One region of the Pseudomonas sp. AC242 genome, then DNA from elsewhere that is predicted to be linked to it. Evidence: riboswitches for the same ligand, from Rfam matches in the RefSeq annotation. Region 1 holds a riboswitch; each other region holds the start of a gene.
The links. A riboswitch is a leader RNA that binds a small molecule or an ion and turns the genes downstream of it on or off. The one in region 1 is predicted to bind cobalamin.

Region 1 (4,253 bases):
AACTGGGCTTCCAGTGCTTCCGGCGCGAGCATCGAATGCACTTGCGGCTGCGGCGCGCCGATCACGTGCGGCACGGCGAGGATGGCCACACCAAGGATCTTCATCAGCCAGTGACGGCTGAACACGATCAGCGACAGGCCGACAGCGGTCGAAGCGGCCGTGCCGATCCACCACATTTGTCGTGAGGCCAGATCAGCGGCAGCGGTGCCCGGCAACTCAGGCGGCAGGCCCAGGGTTGGCGCGAGGACGAATGTTGCGTAACCGGCCAGACCCCAGAGCAGGCCTTGCGAGGTTTTGGTCGGCGCGCGCAGGGTGTAGAGGCCCGCGAGCATCAGGGCGAAACCGACAGCCACCACCAGATTGCCGCCTGTGGTCGATACCACGCGCTGCCAGCCGTCTTCCGGCTCCCAGGCTTCTGCATCGTGGGTGTGGCCGGCCATGGTGCCTTCGGCGTGTTCATGAACAGCCACCGGCTCGGCTTTCTCGTAGGTTTCAGCCTGAATAATCAGCGGTGAAACCCAGAAGCTTTGCAGCAGAGTGAGGAGCAGGGCGGCCAGCAGGCCGGTGAAACCTGCGGTTTGCGCAATACGCTTGATCATGTCGGCAGGTCTCAGTGGCACGGGAACGCGGCGCTGTGACGGGTATCGTGAGCGGCGTTGTGCACCGCCTCGATGTGCGAGAAACCGGCGAAGTAGACCAGGCTGGCGCCGAGGATCGACGCGAAGATCGCAGCGCTCAGGCGTTGGCTCAGGGTGGTGGTGCTGACAATTTTGTCCGTGTTGCTGCCGGTGCTGCTGATGATCGACATGGCGCTTCCCTCTGGAGTGTCAGTGGGTGAATCGAGCGCATGAAAACCCCTGCGGGTCGGGCTCGCAGAGGTTCGAACAGCGCCCGCCCACCGCGGGTTTGTTATGTTCAGCGACGCACAAAATGCGGGCTGTGTGTTGCGGGCCGGTCTCCGGGCTCACGAGGGGTTGGCGTCAGGCCGACCTGCAAGCGTCACCTTCCCATGCCTTGCTGACACAGTGGTTTTGACGCTTCGCTCGCTTACCGTTGCGGGGGCAGCACCGGACTGACATGGGCTTGAGTAAAGCACATGATTCACCGGTTTCCCGTTTCACCCTGTGAAGGGCACCCGTAACAAGTTGTGTAGGAGAGCATGGGGGTGGGGTTTTGGTCAATTTTTTGGGGTGGATCCGTTGCTGCGGGTGTTGCTGATTAGGGTTCCGCCCTTACGGCGGGTCACTTTTTCCAGACGCCCGGAGTGCCGGCCCAGAAAAAAGTAACCAAAAAGGCTTGCTCCTACGTGCGGCCCGCTCGCTGGGGCTCGGGGTCCCTTCGCTCCGGGATCGATCCGGGCGCAGCGTCTCCGGTTTGCTTCGCTGCACCTACTCCCGCTGTGTTTGGCTGCGCCAAACGGTCGCTGCGCTCCCACGCCCGGATCAATCCCTCCACTCAGCCTTCCGACGTCGCCGGTGGATCAAGATCAAGATCAAAAGCAGGCGAGCTGACACTCGGCCTATTGAGTGGTGAGGAGCACAGCGTGGTCGGCTTTGGATTTGTGGTGGATTCGCCCCTCATCGGAACGCCGCCCGCCCAGCCCTCTCCCTAAGGAGAGGGAGCCGATTTGTGGGCTTTTCAAAATCTGAGTTCAACGCGGTATCGCACGTCGGCGTACCTCCCCCAAACGCCTCGATCAGTCCAATCTCCCGAGGTAGAGGAAGCCGATTTATGTGCTTTTCAAAGCTTGAGTTCAACGCGATATCTCACGTCGGCGTAACCCTACCAAACCACTCGGTCAGTCCCCTCTCCCTTTGGGAGAGGGCTAGGGTGAGGGGCTCTTGATCTGGCTTTGGCTTTGGCTTTGGCTTTGGCTTTGGCTTTGGCTTTGGCTTTTGATCTTTTGCCCCTTCGGCAGGCCGAGCGAAGGTGTTCATCCGGGGGTTAGGCGCGCAGCGCCGTTCGACGAAGTCGAACACATCGAGAGGAGGTGCAGCGAAGCAAACCGTAGGCGATGCCCCCGGATGGACACCGTAGCGAGGGAACACTGAGCCTCAGCGAAGTGCCGTACGCCGGGGCAAAGCCTTTTGGTTCCTTTTTGGCGTTTGAAAAAGGGACTCGCTGTAAGAGCGAAACCGCCAGCGGCAGCACCCGCAGCAACGGATATGCCCCCAAAACCAAATCTCAACGCCCATTGACCCACCCTTAGACGATGCGTAGCCTTGCGCCTTCGAGGTTCTTCGGCCCACGCCGAAGCTAAGAAGGGAACGCGGTCAATGCCGCGGCTGCCCCCGCAACTGTGAACGGTGATGTTCGCTGCCACGCCACTGCCAGCTCAACTGATGAGCCCGCGGGAAGGCGCAGCAAACGCCAGGCCCAGCGCCTGAACGCCGTCAGCCAGGAGACCTGCCTCGTCACAGATTCTCAATTCAACCGGGCGGGGTGATCCGGTGGCGAACTCTCCGGGCACGCACGCGCGTTGCCGGTTCTCGTCCCGTATGCCCGCCGCTTGCCAAAGGGCATACCGATGAAAACACTGGCCAAACTCCCCGTCACCATCGTCACCGGCTTCCTCGGTTCGGGCAAAACCACGCTGCTGCGGCACATGCTCGACAACGCTCAGGGCCGTCGTATCGCGGTGATCGTCAACGAGTTTGGCGAGTTGGGCATTGACGGTGAAATCCTCAAGCAATGCACCATCGGTTGCACCGAAGAAGAAGCCACCGGCCGCGTTTACGAGCTGGCCAACGGCTGCCTGTGCTGCACCGTTCAGGAAGAATTCTTCCCGGTGATGCGTGAACTGGTTGCCCGTCGTGGCGACCTCGACCACATCCTCATCGAAACCTCGGGCCTGGCCCTGCCGAAACCGTTGGTACAAGCTTTCCAGTGGCCGGAAATCCGCAGCGCCTGCACCGTTGACGCGGTGATCACTGTGGTCGACAGCCCGGCCGTCGCTGCCGGCACCTTCGCTGCGTTCCCGGATCAGGTCGATGCCCAGCGCAAACTCGATCCGAACCTCGATCACGAATCGCCGCTGCACGAACTGTTCGCCGACCAACTGGCCAGCGCCGACCTCGTCATCCTCAACAAGGCCGACCAGACCAGCCCGGAAGATCTGGCTCGCGTTCGCGCTGAAGTCGCCGAAGAGCTGCCGCCAGCGGTGAAAATCATCGAAGCCAGCAACGGCCGTCTGCCGCTGGACGTGCTGATCGGCCTCGGCGCCGGATCCGAAGAACACATCGACAGCCGCCACAGCCATCACGATCACCACCACGGTGAAGGCGATGACGACCACGATGACCACGATCACGACGCCTTCGATTCGATCTCCATCGAACTGCCGCAAGCCGATGAAAGCCTGCTGCTCGACGCACTGACACAACTGGTGGTCAAGCACGGCATCCTCCGGGTCAAAGGTTTCGCCGCCATTCCGAACAAGCCGATGCGCCTGCTGATCCAGGGTGTAGGTACGCGTTTCGACAAACATTTCGACCGTCAGTGGGGCGCCGATGAAGCGCGCGTGACACGTCTGGTGCTGATCGGCCAGGAACTCGACGCCGCCCAACTCGAAGCGCAACTGCGCGCCGCGCTCAGCGTTTAATCCATGCACCTGCTCAGGACCCAGCCCGGCGGTTTCGTCTCGGATGACAACATTGCCGACCTTGGCCAAACCCCCGCCGAGCTGGTGATCCTGTGCAGCGGCGACTCCAGCCTGGCGCTGCTCGCCGAGGCCGCGCAGCAGTTGCCCGAGGATTACCCGAGCCTGCGCCTGGCCAATCCGATGCAGGTGCAGAATCACGCCTCGGTCGATCTGTATGTCGATGAAGTGCTGCGTCACGCCAAGGTGATTCTGATTTCGTTGCACGGTGGCATTGCCTATTGGCGTTATGGCGTTGAGCGTCTGGTTGAGTTGTCCGAGCGTGGCGTGCAGCTGATTCTGGTGCCGGGCGATGACCGTCCCGATCCGGAGCTCAGCGACTTGAGCACTGCCAACGCCGAAGATCGCGACCGGCTCTGGCAGTTTTTGCGTCAGGGCGGCCTGGGCAATGCGCTGGACTTCTTCCGCTGTCTGGCCAGCCGTTGGCTCGGCCGCGATTACCCTTGGGAAGAGCCGCAGACCCTGCCGCGCACGGCGATTTACCACCCCAATAAAACCTCCGCCGCACTGAGTGACTGGCAAGCCGAATGGCTGCCCGAAAACCCGGTTGCGGCGGTGCTGTTTTACCGCTCGCATCTGCAGGCGGCGAACACTG
Region 2 (4,253 bases), 190 kb from region 1:
GAATGCAGCCCGTGACGCTCCGCGTCACTGGACGCGGAGCGTCCCTAGAGGCATTACCACGCGGAGCGTGGGAACGATCAGTTCGCGGCATTGCCAAATCGCGGGCAAAAAAAAGCTGCCAAATTCGGCAGCAAAAACTTTAAGAACACGCGATGTATTGGCCTCAGCATAGACGCCGGATAATGACAGTGTCATGACAGCCGCAAATTCATTCAACCGACCCTGCCCCGTCATCAGGATGTCATCAAGATCACGGCAGAATCCTCGCAAACCGTCTTGAGCCTCGCGACGGATGCTCTGCAAGGATTCCCATGAAAGACGACGCCTCGCTGTTTGCCGCCATCGACCTGGGTTCGAACGCCTTTCGCCTGATGATCGGCCAGTCGGTGCGCAGTCGAAAGGGCCTGCAGATTCAGGAAGTGAAAACCCTGCGTGAACCGGTGCGGCTTGCCGAAGGCTTTGATGGCGGTGCGCTGGATGCACTGGCACTGGATCGCGGCTGGCAGGCATTGGCGCGGTTCGGCAAGAAACTGCGCGGTTTCGAGGCCGGCCGGGTGCGTGCGGTGGCGACCAGTGCGGTGCGTGAAGCGGATAACGCGCAGCTGTTTCTGGCCAGTGCCGAGCGGCATCTGGGCTTTCCCATCGACGTCATTTGCGGCCATGAAGAGGCGCGGCTGGTCTACGCCGGCGTAACTCACGCCTTGCCCAGCGCCGACGACCTGCGCCTGGTGGTCGACATCGGCGGAGGCTCCACCGAGCTGATCCTCGGCCAGGGCTCACAACCCTTGTTAACCGAAAGCATCGCCATCGGCAGCGGCACCTTGAGCACGCGATTCTTTCGCGGCGGTGATGTGTCCGCCGGCGCGCTACAGGAGGCCGAACGCTTCGCCATCCTGCAGTTTGAACACGTCGCCAAGCGCTATCGCGCGCAAGGCTGGCAGCAGACCATCGGCTCTTCCGGCACCGCACGCATGCTGGCCAAAGTGCTCAAGGCCAATCGCCTCAACGACTTCGGCCAGGACGGCATCACCTACGGCGGACTGCTGCGCCTGTCGCTGCTGCTGTTGAAGGTGAACAACGTGCAACAGCTCAAGCTCGCCGGCCTGCAACCACACCGCCAGAGCATTTTGCCCGGCGGTCTGGTGCTGATGCTGGCGGCGTTCAAGGTGTTCGGCATCGCGCAAATGCTGCCCTCCGAACCGGGCCTGCGTTTAGGCGTCTTGCACGGTTTGATGAGCCAGCACTAATCCTCGCCGCAACAGATTCGTCTCCCCTTCAGCGGCTTGATCGACTACCATGCCGCCGCTGGTTCCCGAACGGGACTAATAGGGAATCCGGGGTGCTTGCACAGCATTGACCGGAACTGCCCCCGCAACTGTAGGTGCCGAGCCTGCTCCACGACTGCCACTGGGTGAATCCCGGGAAGGCCGGAGCCAGGCGATGACGCATCAGTCAGGAGACCTGCCGGCACAGTGATTACTAACCGGCGGGGTGTCCGGGAAGGACATCGTGCCGTGTACTTCTGCTTTTGATGACCGGCCTTGCGCAGTTTCCCTGACCGCGTTCGATGGTGTGTTTCCGATCCGTACTCTCCCGCTCCCCGTACGGTTCCCCAGGAGACTGCCCCATGCTGCTGCCCCGCATCGCCACCCTCATCACCGGCCTGAGCCTTGGCGCCTTGGCGCAAGCGGCACCGACGGTCTATCCGCTGACGGTCGAAAACTGCGGCAGCACCCTGACCTTCCAGCACGCCCCGACGCGCACGGTGACCATCGGCCAGGCCGGCACGGAAATGCTCTACGCCATGGGCCTGGGCGATAAAGTCGTCGGCACCTCACTGTGGTTCAACAATGTGCTGGCCAAGTACAAGCCGCAGGACGACAAGATCGAACGCCTGGCCGACAACGAACCGAGTTTCGAGTCGGTGATCGGCAAGAGCCCGGAACTGGTCGCCGTGGAGCTGGAATGGATGGTCGGCCCGCAAGGCGCGGTCGGCACCCGTGAGCAATTTCATGAATTGAAGATTCCGACCTACCTGCTGCCCTCCGATTGCGAAGCCAAGGACAACCTCGTCGGCGCCGATGGCACGCGACTGGCGCCGTTTCGCATCGAGACGATTTACAAAAGCGTGAGCCAACTGGCGCAAATCTTTGATGTGCAGGAGCGTGGCCAGCGGCTCAACGACGAACTCAAGGCCAGCCTCGCCAAGTCGATTGCCACCGCCCAAGGTAAACAACTGAAGGACGCCAGCGCGCTGGTGTGGTTCTCCAGTGCACAAATGGACATCGAGCCATTTGTGGCCGGGCACAAAGGCGTTCCCGATTTCATGCTCAGCACCCTCGGCGTGCGTAACGTGGTGGAGTCCGATGAGGAGTGGCCAACGGTCGGCTGGGAAACCATCGCCAAAGCCAATCCGACCTTCCTCGTCATCGCGCGCATGGACCGTCGGCGCTTCCCCGCTGACGACTATGAAAAGAAACTCGCCTTCCTGCGCAGCGACCCGGTGACGCGCAACATGGACGCGGTGAAACACAACCGCATCATCATTCTCGACGCCATGGCCATGCAGGCAAGCCTGCGCATGTTCGACGGCATCGAGCAACTGGCCACGGCCATCAACGGCTATGACCTGTCGCGATGAGTGCCAGCCTGATCCGTACGTTGCTGGCCCTGGCGACGCTGTTGATTGCAGTGGTTGCGGGCGTGGCCATCGGTGAAACCTCGATTGAACCGGGTGTGGTCGTGCAAGTGCTGGCGAACAAGTTGTGGAACGCCGGTTACGCGCTCGACCCGATCGATGAAGGCATCGTCTGGAACTACCGCCTGACCCGCGCACTGGTCGCGGCCGCGTGCGGTGCGGGTCTGGCGACGTGCGGGGTGATTTTGCAGTCGCTGCTGCGTAATCCGTTGGCCGATCCCTACTTGCTGGGGATTTCTGCCGGCGCCTCGACCGGGGCGGTGATGGTCGCGCTGCTTGGCGTTGGCGCGGGGATGATCTCATTGTCAGTCGGTGCCTTCGCCGGCGCCGTCACGGCGTTCGTGCTGGTGATTCTGCTGGCGCGAGTCAGCGGTTCGGCCAGCGGCACCGGGCAGATCATTCTTGCCGGGATCGCCGGTTCGCAGTTATTCAATGCCCTGACGGCGTTTCTGATTACTCGTTCGGCCAGCTCCGAACAGGCGCGCGGCATCATGTTCTGGCTGCTGGGCAATCTCGGTGGCGTGCGCTGGCCATCGGTATGGCTGGCAGTGCCGGTTGCCGTGCTGGGACTGGTTGTGTGTCTGTGGCATCGGCGGGCGCTGGATGCGTTTACCTTTGGCGCGGATTCGGCGGCATCCCTCGGCATTCCGGTGCGACGGGTGCAGATTTTGCTGATTGGTTGTGCGGCGCTGGTGACGGCGGTGATGGTGTCGATTGTCGGTTCAATCGGCTTTGTCGGGCTGGTGATTCCCCACGCCGCGCGGCTGTTGCTCGGTATGGGTCATGCGCGATTGCTGCCGGCCAGTGCCTTGGGCGGTGCGGTGTTTTTGATTGCTGCTGATGTGCTGTCGCGCACGCTGATCAAGGGTCAGGTGATTCCGGTCGGGGTGATTACCGCGCTGGTCGGTGCGCCGGTGTTCGCCTTGATTCTGGTTGGCCGCAGGTCCGCGCGATGAACAGTGTTCTGAGTTGTTCTGGTCTGAGCTTCAAGGTACGCGGCGCCGAGTTGCTCAACGGTGTCAGCCTTGACGTCCGGCGCGGCGAAACCTTGGGTATCGTCGGGCCAAATGGCTCGGGCAAATCCACCCTGTTGAAGTTGCTGGCAGGGCTGCGTGAACCGAGCGCTGGCGAGGTGCTGCTTGAAGGTCAGCGCTTGGGCAAAATGGCCCGGCGCAGCATTGCGCAGAAGCTGGCGGTGGTCGAACAACAGGCCGACACCGACGACGGCATTCGCGTGTTCGATGCCGTGGCGTTGGGCCGCACGCCGTGGTTGTCGGCGCTGCAACCGTGGTCGGCGGCGGACGATGCCATCGTCGAGCAGGCGCTCACCGACGTTGACGCGACGCACCTGCGCACGCGTCTCTGGCGCAGCCTGTCGGGTGGTGAGCGGCAGCGAGTGCATATCGCTCGCGCCCTGGCGCAGCGACCGCAGATTCTGTTGCTGGACGAGCCGGCCAACCACCTCGACATTCAGCATCAACTGACCATTCTCAACGTGGTGCAGGCGTTGCCGGTGACCACGTTGATCGCGCTGCATGATCTTAATCAGGCGTTG
Region 3 (4,253 bases), 1.0 Mb from region 1:
GTCGCCCGATCGACTTCCCAGATCGCCGCGCGGCCTTCTTCTTTATCCAGACCATTTTCGCCGACATTACTGTTCGAGCCGACCGTGACGTACAGTTTGCTGCCGTCCTTGCTGGCGATGACGTTTTTGGTCCAGTGGTGATTCAGCGTGCCGCCGGGCAGATCGACGACCTTGATCGGCTGCGATTTGATCTCGGTCGCGCCGGGTTCGTAGTTGAAACGCAGCAGGCGATCGGTATCGGCGACGTACAGGTCATTGCCAACCAGGGTCATGCCGAACGGCGAGTTGAGGTTTTGCAGAAACACCGTGCGGGTCTCGGCGACGCCATCGTGATCGGCGTCACGCAGCAGGGTGATGCGGTTTGGGCTTGGCACGCCAGCGCCAGCCTTGCCCATGACCTTCTTCATCACCCAGCCGCGAATCCCGCTGCTGTCATCCGGTTTCGGTGGGGCATTGGTTTCCGCTACCAACACATCGCCATTGGGCAGCACATAGAGCCAGCGCGGATGATCGAGGCCTTCGGCGAATGCCGCGACCTGGGTGCCAGCCGCCGCTGTCGGTTTGCCGCCGTCGGGCCAGCCGATCGCCGGGGCGATATTCACCGTCGGGATCAGGGTCTTGTTCGGTTCGGGCAGCTTCGGTGACGGGCCGGTGCCGTCGGAGACTTGCAGGCTGGAGGTTTCACCGCAGGCGGCGAGTCCTCCGGCGAAGGCGATGACAAAAACGAGCTGGGGCTTGCGCATTGCTGATCTTCCCTATGAATGCATTCCTAATCATAGAGGAGGGCGCAAGCCCGATGGTTCAACTGCTCAACCGCGCGCTTCCTTGAACAGCACGGCGATGCCCGGGTGATAATTGCCGGCTTCGCTGCGTAACTTGCGGTAGGCGTAGGGGAAATACCAGGCGACCGCGCAAGTGTGTTCCTTTTGCAGGTCGTCGACCATGTCCTGCAGCTCTTCGGGGCTGGCGCTGTGCTGGGCTTTTTGCGGCGCGACAAACAGGCAGCCGAGCTTGAGGTCGCTGGCGTAGCTGATGCGTTTGGCGTCGTTGGTGATGTCCAGCAGGGCTTGGGTCAGATTGAGGTTGGTAACCTTTGGCCAGCGCTGGGTGGCCTGGATAAAGGCGCGGTCTTCGGCGCCGGCCAGAAACAGATCAGCGCGGGCATTGCGCTCGCCTTCTTCATTCTGCTTGCGCGTGGCAGTGCCGTTCAAAGTCACCAGCTCAGCCATCCAGGCTGCGGCCGAGAGCAATCCGAGATTGGCTTTCTCGTCATGCCAGTAAGGGGTGTCGCTGTCGCCGCGCACGGCGTTGTAACGGTCGATACAGTCAAACCAGCGTTCAAGCACCGGGCGCAGGAATTCCAGGCGCGGGTTGCTGATGATCATGCCTTGCATCGTCATCATCCTTTATTGTTGTAGTGGGCTTTTCGGTAAAAGCATGGCTCTTTGATATCATTTGTATCAGTGTGGCACAAGATTGGCGTCAGATAATTGATCGGCGGCAGTTATTCGCCCGATGACCGCCTCTTTAATTGACGCTCCACCCCCAACCCTCTAACCTTCGCGGCTTGTTTCAGGTGCTCTGTGACCTGCGTCGACAGAGTGAAACAGGGAAGCCGGTGAGGGTTGTCTTCAAGCGAAGAACCACCACGATCCCGGCGCTGCCCCCGCAACGGTAAATGAGTGAAAACTGCGCCTTGAGCCACTGCCTCGAAAGAAGCGGGAAGGCGCGCAGTCAGGCGAAACGCCGCTCATGAGCCCGGAGACCGGCCTGATCCATCCAGCGGCATCACGGTGGGCGATGCCAGGCTTTTTGCCGTCTATTCTTGTGCCTGCCCGCCGTTATCCAGCCTCAACGGAGAGCTCCCCCCATGACCGATTCCCCCGAGCGCGACGAACGCCATCTGGCGCGTATGCAGCGCAAAAAAGCCGTGATCGACGAACGCATCGCCAACTCGCCTGACGAGTGCGGGCTGGTGCTGGTGCTGACCGGCAATGGCAAAGGCAAAAGCAGCTCGGCGTTCGGCATGCTCGCCCGCGCCATGGGCCACGGCATGCAGTGCGGCGTGGTGCAGTTCATCAAGGGCCGCAACAGCACCGGCGAAGAGCTGTTTTTTCGCCGCTTCCCTGAGCAAGTGCGCTTTCATGTGATGGGCGAGGGCTTCACCTGGGAAACCCAGGATCGTCAGCGCGACATCGCCGCCGCCGAAGCCGCGTGGGCCGTGTCCCGCGAACTGCTGCGCGATCCGTCGATCGGTCTGGTGGTGCTCGACGAACTCAACATCGCCCTCAAACATGGTTACCTCGATCTCGATCTGGTGCTCAGCGATTTGCAGGCGCGTCCGCCGATGCAGCATGTGATCGTCACCGGTCGCGCGGCCAAGCCGGAAATGATCGAAATGGGCGACACTGTGACTGAAATGGGCATGCTCAAACACGCCTTCCAGGCTGGCATCAAAGCGCAGAAAGGCGTCGAACTTTGAATCAGCCACGTCACTGCCCGGCGGTGCTCATCGCCGCGCCGGCTTCCGGTCAGGGCAAGACCACCGTCACCGCCGCACTGGCCCGTTTGCATCGCAATCAGGGGCGCAAGGTGCGCGTGTTCAAATGCGGCCCGGACTTTCTCGATCCGATGATTCTCGAACGCGCCAGCGGTGCGCCGGTGTATCAACTGGACATGTGGATGGTCGGCGAGCAGGAAAGTCGTCGTCTGTTGTGGGAAGCCGCCAATGAGGCGGATCTGATTCTGATCGAAGGCGTGATGGGCCTGTTCGATGGCACGCCGTCCAGCGCCGATCTGGCGCGGCACTTCGGCGTGCCGGTGCTCGGCGTGATCGACGGCACGGCCATGGCGCAAACCTTTGGTGCGCTGGCGCTGGGCTTGGCGAAGTATCAGCCGGACCTGCCGTTTGCCGGTGTACTGGCTAATCGCGTCGGCACCTTGCGGCATGCGCAATTGCTCGAAGGCAGCCTCACGGAAGGTTTGCGTTGGTATGGCGCGTTGTCCCGTGAGACCGGTATCGAACTGCCGAGTCGTCATCTCGGCCTGGTGCAGGCCAGCGAACTGAATGACCTCGATGTGCGTCTCGATGCCGCCGCCGATGCATTGGCCAGCAGTTGCGAGGTAGCGCTGCCACCGGCCGTGGAATTCGCCGCGCCTGATGTGATCGCTGTAGAGCCGCTGCTGAAGAATGTGAGAATCGCCGTTGCCCGTGATGAGGCGTTTGCCTTCACCTACGGCGCGAGTCTCGATCTGTTGCGGGCGATGGGCGCCGAGTTGAGTTTCTTCTCGCCGATCCGCGACACGCAATTGCCTGAGGCGGACAGCCTGTATTTGCCCGGTGGGTATCCGGAATTGCACCACGTTGCGTTGTCGCAGAACACCGCGATGCTGGAGGCGATTCGTGCGCATCACGCAGCGGGCAAACCGTTGCTCGCCGAATGTGGCGGGATGCTGTATTTGCTGGATTCTTTGACTGACGTTGAAGGCTCTCGCGCTGAGTTGGTTGGGCTGCTGAAGGGCGACGCGGTGATGCAGAAGCGTCTGGCTGCACTGGCGCTGCAAGCAGTGGATTTGCCGGAAGGATCGTTGCGTGGGCACACTTATCATCATTCGTTGACGACGACTGAGCTGACGCCGATTGCGCGTGGCTTGAGTCCGAATGGCGGACGCGGTGCTGAGGCGGTTTATCGTGAGGGGCGGATGACGGCCTCTTATGTGCACTTCTACTTCCCGTCGAGTCCCGCGGCTATCGCAGCATTGTTTGCACCCGACCTCCATGCCGCCATCGCTGGCAAGCCAGCTCCCACAGTGGGCGGTGAGCTTCCTGAAGAAATGCAATCCCCTGTGGGAGCTGGCTTGCCAGCGATGGGGCCATGACAGACAACGCATTTTCCGAAGCCGAACGCCAAGCGGTCTACAAAGCCATCGCCGAACGCCGCGACATGCGCCACTTCACCGGCGGCACCGTCGAGCCGGAATTGCTGCGCCGACTACTGGAAGCCGCCCACCAGGCCCCGAGCGTCGGCCTCATGCAGCCGTGGCGTTTCATCCGCATCAGCGATAGAACCTTGCGTGGCCAGATCCAGAACCTCGTGGAAGAAGAACGCATCCGCACCGCAGAAGCCCTCGGCGAGCGCAGTGACGAGTTCATGAAACTCAAGGTCGAAGGCATCCATGACTGCGCCGAAGTGCTGGTCGCCGCGCTGATGGACGATCGCGAAAAACACATCTTCGGTCGCCGCACGCTGCCG
Region 4 (4,253 bases), 750 kb from region 1:
CGGATACCGCGTTGTTGATTGCCCCGCGCGATCAACTCCCCGCTGTTACTGACACTCAATGTGCCCAGCCCACTGCCTGAGTTGAAGGCATTGCCGGCCAGAATCGCCGCGCCCTGACCGTTGACGTCGATCAGCGGGCCGTTGAACACGACACCCACGTCGCCGCCCAGCGTCAGCGCCTGGATACCAAAAGCACCAATGCCCGTGCCGTCGCCCGAGCCAGCGTTCGAGTGGGTGATGATCGTGCCGCCGGAATTGACGTTGACCGTGCCCGTCGGCGACTGCGTCGAGGCATAGATGCCGTTGGCGTTGCTGTGCAGGGTTTCGATGCGATCGCCACGGTAGTTGACCTGAACATTGCCGCCGGTCGAATCGACCCGTATACCGCCCGCGCCAAACCCGCTGGCGAACAGATCGCCCGAGTAATCAATCAGCACATTGTTGTTTTCGGCGCTGACAATGATCGCGTAGGCCCGGGTGGTGTTGATGTCGCCGAGGACTTTGATATTGCCGCTACCCGTGATCGCGACATCACCGGTACCGCGCTTGATCACGTAGATCGCCCGCGAACCGGCGGTATTGGCCGTGCTGCCGACGTTGATGGCAGCATTGTTCTCGATGCTGATCGAACCGCTGCCGCCGACATTGTCATTGGCATAGATACCGTGGGCGCCGCCACCCGTGGTGGTGATGGCGCCGTCGTTGACGATGGCGATGCTGCCAACGCTGGAAAACGAACGAATGCCGAAACCGTTGAGGCCGCTGGTACTCAGGTTGCCGCTGTTGGTCAGGCGGGTATTGCCTGTGCCGCCCTCGGTGAACAAGCCAAAGGCGTTCATGCCGATGCTTTGCACATTCGCCGCGTTGATCAGTGTGGTGTTGCCATTGACTGCGCGGGTATGCACGCCGGCGTGGTTACCAATGCCGGCAGTCGGCAAAGTGTCGTCAATGATCGGAAGACCGGCCGAGAGTGCATCATCGTTGTTGACCAGAATACTCACGCCACTGCCGACGTTGACGTTGGTCTCGCCACTGCCCGTGGCTTTGGTCCAGACGCCGTTGCCGCCGAGCAACGTGATCTGGCCATTGCCCTGATGATTCAGGTTGATCGCCCCGCCGCCGCTGGCGTTGATGTCGATGCCATCGTGTTCATTGCCGACCACGGTATTGAGGATGTTCAGCGTGGTGCCGGCACTCACCGAAAACGTCGACGAGCCAGCGCTGGCATTGGTGATCGCCAGCGCGTCCAGGCCACTGCCGCCGACATTCACCGTGTTGGTCCCGCCATTGACGCTGAGGCTGGCGTTGCCGGTGGTGCCGATGACATTGGCAAACACTGCGTTGGCGGCCGTTGGGGGTGTGCTGTTTACCGTAGTGCCAGTGAGTGTCAGCGTGGTGTTGGCATTGTTGCCACGACTGTTCAACGAGGAACCCGCCGTAGTGGTAATGGTAGTGCCCGACTGCGTGCTGATCGACGCATCGACGCCGGCCGCCGGCAAACAGGTTTGCGAGACGTTGTAGGCACCCGCCGCCAAAGGCCCGCACGCAGCTTGAGCGTCTGCGAGCATCAGGGTGTTGGCCATGGCGACCAGTAAAGCGCTGCGAATGAAATGCGGGGCGTGCCCACCGTGAGGATGGCCGCTGGCACCGTGCATGAGAACCTCCCTGTTCAGCGTACGTGGCGAATCCCTCACGCCTGTCGACGCCGCGCGATATTGCGTTGTGATTACCGCTATAGACCTTAGTAGTTATTTCCAAAGTTGGTAATTCGCGGGTCGAGTACCTGTATCGGCAAGTTGACGAACGGTCATTCGAATGTTCAGATGCCGCCCAGTTTCAGGTGTCCCATGCCGCCGTGCATGGGGTGAAACGGGAAACCGGTACGTTCTTTTCGAACAAGTCCGGTGCTGCCCCCGCAACGGTATGCGCGTGATGCTTTCGATACACCACTGTGGTTAGACGGCCATGGGAAGGTGAAAGCCTCGATACGCGCGAGCCCGGAGACCGGCCTGAATTGCTGTTTGGCAAAATCCTGCGGTGGGCGGGCATGGGCCGGTATTGGCTGTGCGCGATGCCTTCTCTTGCATGCTCTTCTGCGAAGATCCTTTTCGAGAAGACAATGATTCGACCTTTCTACACTTCTGCTCCAACCCTGTTTCTTGGTTGCCTGTTCAGCCCGCTGCTACTGGCCGACGACACACCACTGGAACTCAATCAGCAAATCGTTTCCGCACCGTCGGTGGAGTCGACCACGGTCGCCGACATGGCGAAGTTCGGCAGCAAGGTCGAGATCGTCAGCCGCGAACAGATCGAGCGCGCCGGCCCCAGTGCCGATGTCAGTCGCGTCATGCAGATGTTCATTCCCGGCCTGTACGTCGCGCCGAAAAATGGCCCGTTCGACTACGGCACCTATTCGCTGCTGGGCGGGCGCAACGACGATACGCTGATCCTGCTCGACGGCGTGCGCCTGAACAATCGCCTGTACGGCGGCCTCTATCTCGACACCCTGCCGGCCAACGCCATCGAACGCATCGAAGTACTCAAAGGGGGCCAGAGCCTGTTGTTCGGCACCCAAGCCGTATCCGGCGTGATCAACATCGTCACCCGCAGCCCGCAGTCGCGCAAAGCCGCCGGCGAAGTGAATCTGGGCGTGGACAGCTTTGGCGGTACCACCGAGGATGCGCGGGTCGAGAATATCTTCACTAACGGATTCGGCGACCTGGGTTTGCTGGCGTACGTCAGTCACAACGTCTCCGACGGCTATCAGCCGTATCGCAACCGCGACATGAAAAACGATTCTGGGAAGAACCGTGCCTACGAAGTCACCACCTTCGGCGGTAAGGCGATTCAGTCGTTTGGCGAGGATGCGCGGCTGGAACTGTTCTACCAATACGCCGACGCCAACCTCGACTTCGCCCGTCCGGTCGACAATCACAAGACCACCAACGACCGCGTGCAGCAGATCGCCACGGCGACCTTCGAGCAGACCGTCAATGAGCGTCTGAGCTACTTCGTCAAAGGCCATATCAACGACTGGGACACGCGCTACACCCGGGTCAACAACGTCGCCGGCGGCGGCACAAAAGTCATCAACCACAACGACTATTGGGGCTTCACCGATTGGGGCGTGCAGGCCGAAGGCAAAGCAGAATTGCCCGGCGGCCATGTGCTGGTGTTCGGCAGCGACAACCAGTGGTTCAAGGGCCAGGACGACGTGCTGATCATCGACAACGACAAGGCCGAAGCCCATGCGTTCTACACGCAACTGCGCCCGCAGATCGACGCCCTGCCCGACTGGCATCCGAGCATCGGCGTGCGTCACGAGGCCATGAGCGGTGGCGACAGCGCCACGGTCGGCATGCTCACTTCGCTGTATGACCTCAACGACAACTGGTCGGTGCGCGGTCAATACGGCAGCGCCTACAAACTGCCGAACGCCGAGCAACTGTTCGTCAACGAGCCGGGCGACGAGATCGGCAACCGCAACCTGAAACCGGAAAAAAGCCGCAATACGGAGCTGGGTGTCGACTACAAGGGCCTGCTGCTGGATCGCGAAGTCAGCGCCAGCGTGACCCTGTTCAAACGCAAGATCGACGACCTGATCACCGTCGATGACATTCAGTGGGTCAACGGTGAAGGCACGATCCAGATGCGCGGTTTCGAGGCGGACGCGAAACTGGCGCTCAACGATCAGTGGAGCCTGCAAGCGGACATGACCCGCAACCTCACCGAGTCGCGCACCGGTGTAACCATCAACGACATCCCGAGCTTCTTCGCCCGTTCGCGGGTGGGTTATGAATCGGAAAATCGCCTGTGGGGTGTTGGCGGTGCGATCCGTTACATCCGCGATATCAAAAGCTCGAAGCAAGTCGAATACGGCAATTATTCGGTGGTCGACGCCGACGCTTATCGCTACCTCGACAACGCCCACCAACACCGGGTGAGTCTGCTGGTGGAAAACCTCTTCGACCGCGACTACGTCACCAGCCGTTCGAGCAACGTCGACAACCTCGGCCGGCCGTTCACCTCCGAAGTACGCTACACGTACCGCTTCTGATGAGTGAAATCAAAACCGTCGACGGCGTCGATACGCACCCGGACTGGTCGCACGTGCCCGAGCACGCACGCCATGTGTTCCTCTGCACCGGCCCGCGCTGCACCCAGCGCGGCGCCTTGCAGTTATGGAAAACCCTGCGCCGGCATTTGCTGGCGCACGATCGCATCGAGACGCCGGGCGGCGTCTTGCTGACGCG

Region 2: it holds a riboswitch for cobalamin, as region 1 does, so the genes downstream of both, ACZZ0A_RS08890 (ABC transporter substrate-binding protein) here and cobW (cobalamin biosynthesis protein CobW) in region 1, are expected to answer to the same signal.
Region 3: it holds a riboswitch for cobalamin, as region 1 does, so the genes downstream of both, cobO (cob(I)yrinic acid a,c-diamide adenosyltransferase) here and cobW (cobalamin biosynthesis protein CobW) in region 1, are expected to answer to the same signal.
Region 4: it holds a riboswitch for cobalamin, as region 1 does, so the genes downstream of both, ACZZ0A_RS12850 (TonB-dependent receptor plug domain-containing protein) here and cobW (cobalamin biosynthesis protein CobW) in region 1, are expected to answer to the same signal.

Annotation. Positions count from the first base shown of each region.
Region 1 is NZ_OZ409873.1:2,111,726-2,115,978, forward strand. It holds gene ACZZ0A_RS09640 (CbtA family protein) at 1-599, opposite strand, end outside; gene ACZZ0A_RS09645 (CbtB domain-containing protein) at 611-808, opposite strand; cobalamin riboswitch at 933-1,154, opposite strand; cobalamin riboswitch at 2,217-2,428, shown strand; gene cobW (cobalamin biosynthesis protein CobW) at 2,528-3,601, shown strand; gene cobN (cobaltochelatase subunit CobN) at 3,605-4,253, shown strand, end outside.
Region 2 is NZ_OZ409873.1:1,925,771-1,930,023, reverse strand. It holds gene ACZZ0A_RS08900 (hypothetical protein) at 25-303, opposite strand; gene ACZZ0A_RS08895 (Ppx/GppA family phosphatase) at 312-1,247, shown strand; cobalamin riboswitch at 1,290-1,483, shown strand; gene ACZZ0A_RS08890 (ABC transporter substrate-binding protein) at 1,628-2,641, shown strand; gene ACZZ0A_RS08885 (FecCD family ABC transporter permease) at 2,650-3,654, shown strand; gene ACZZ0A_RS08880 (ABC transporter ATP-binding protein) at 3,651-4,253, shown strand, end outside.
Region 3 is NZ_OZ409873.1:1,109,861-1,114,113, forward strand. It holds gene ACZZ0A_RS05065 (PQQ-dependent sugar dehydrogenase) at 1-743, opposite strand, end outside; gene ACZZ0A_RS05070 (hypothetical protein) at 810-1,394, opposite strand; cobalamin riboswitch at 1,558-1,788, shown strand; gene cobO (cob(I)yrinic acid a,c-diamide adenosyltransferase) at 1,871-2,482, shown strand; gene ACZZ0A_RS05080 (cobyrinate a,c-diamide synthase) at 2,479-3,879, shown strand; gene bluB (5,6-dimethylbenzimidazole synthase) at 3,876-4,253, shown strand, end outside.
Region 4 is NZ_OZ409873.1:2,857,435-2,861,687, forward strand. It holds gene ACZZ0A_RS12845 (autotransporter outer membrane beta-barrel domain-containing protein) at 1-1,655, opposite strand, end outside; cobalamin riboswitch at 1,822-2,027, shown strand; gene ACZZ0A_RS12850 (TonB-dependent receptor plug domain-containing protein) at 2,120-4,057, shown strand; gene ACZZ0A_RS12855 ((2Fe-2S) ferredoxin domain-containing protein) at 4,057-4,253, shown strand, end outside.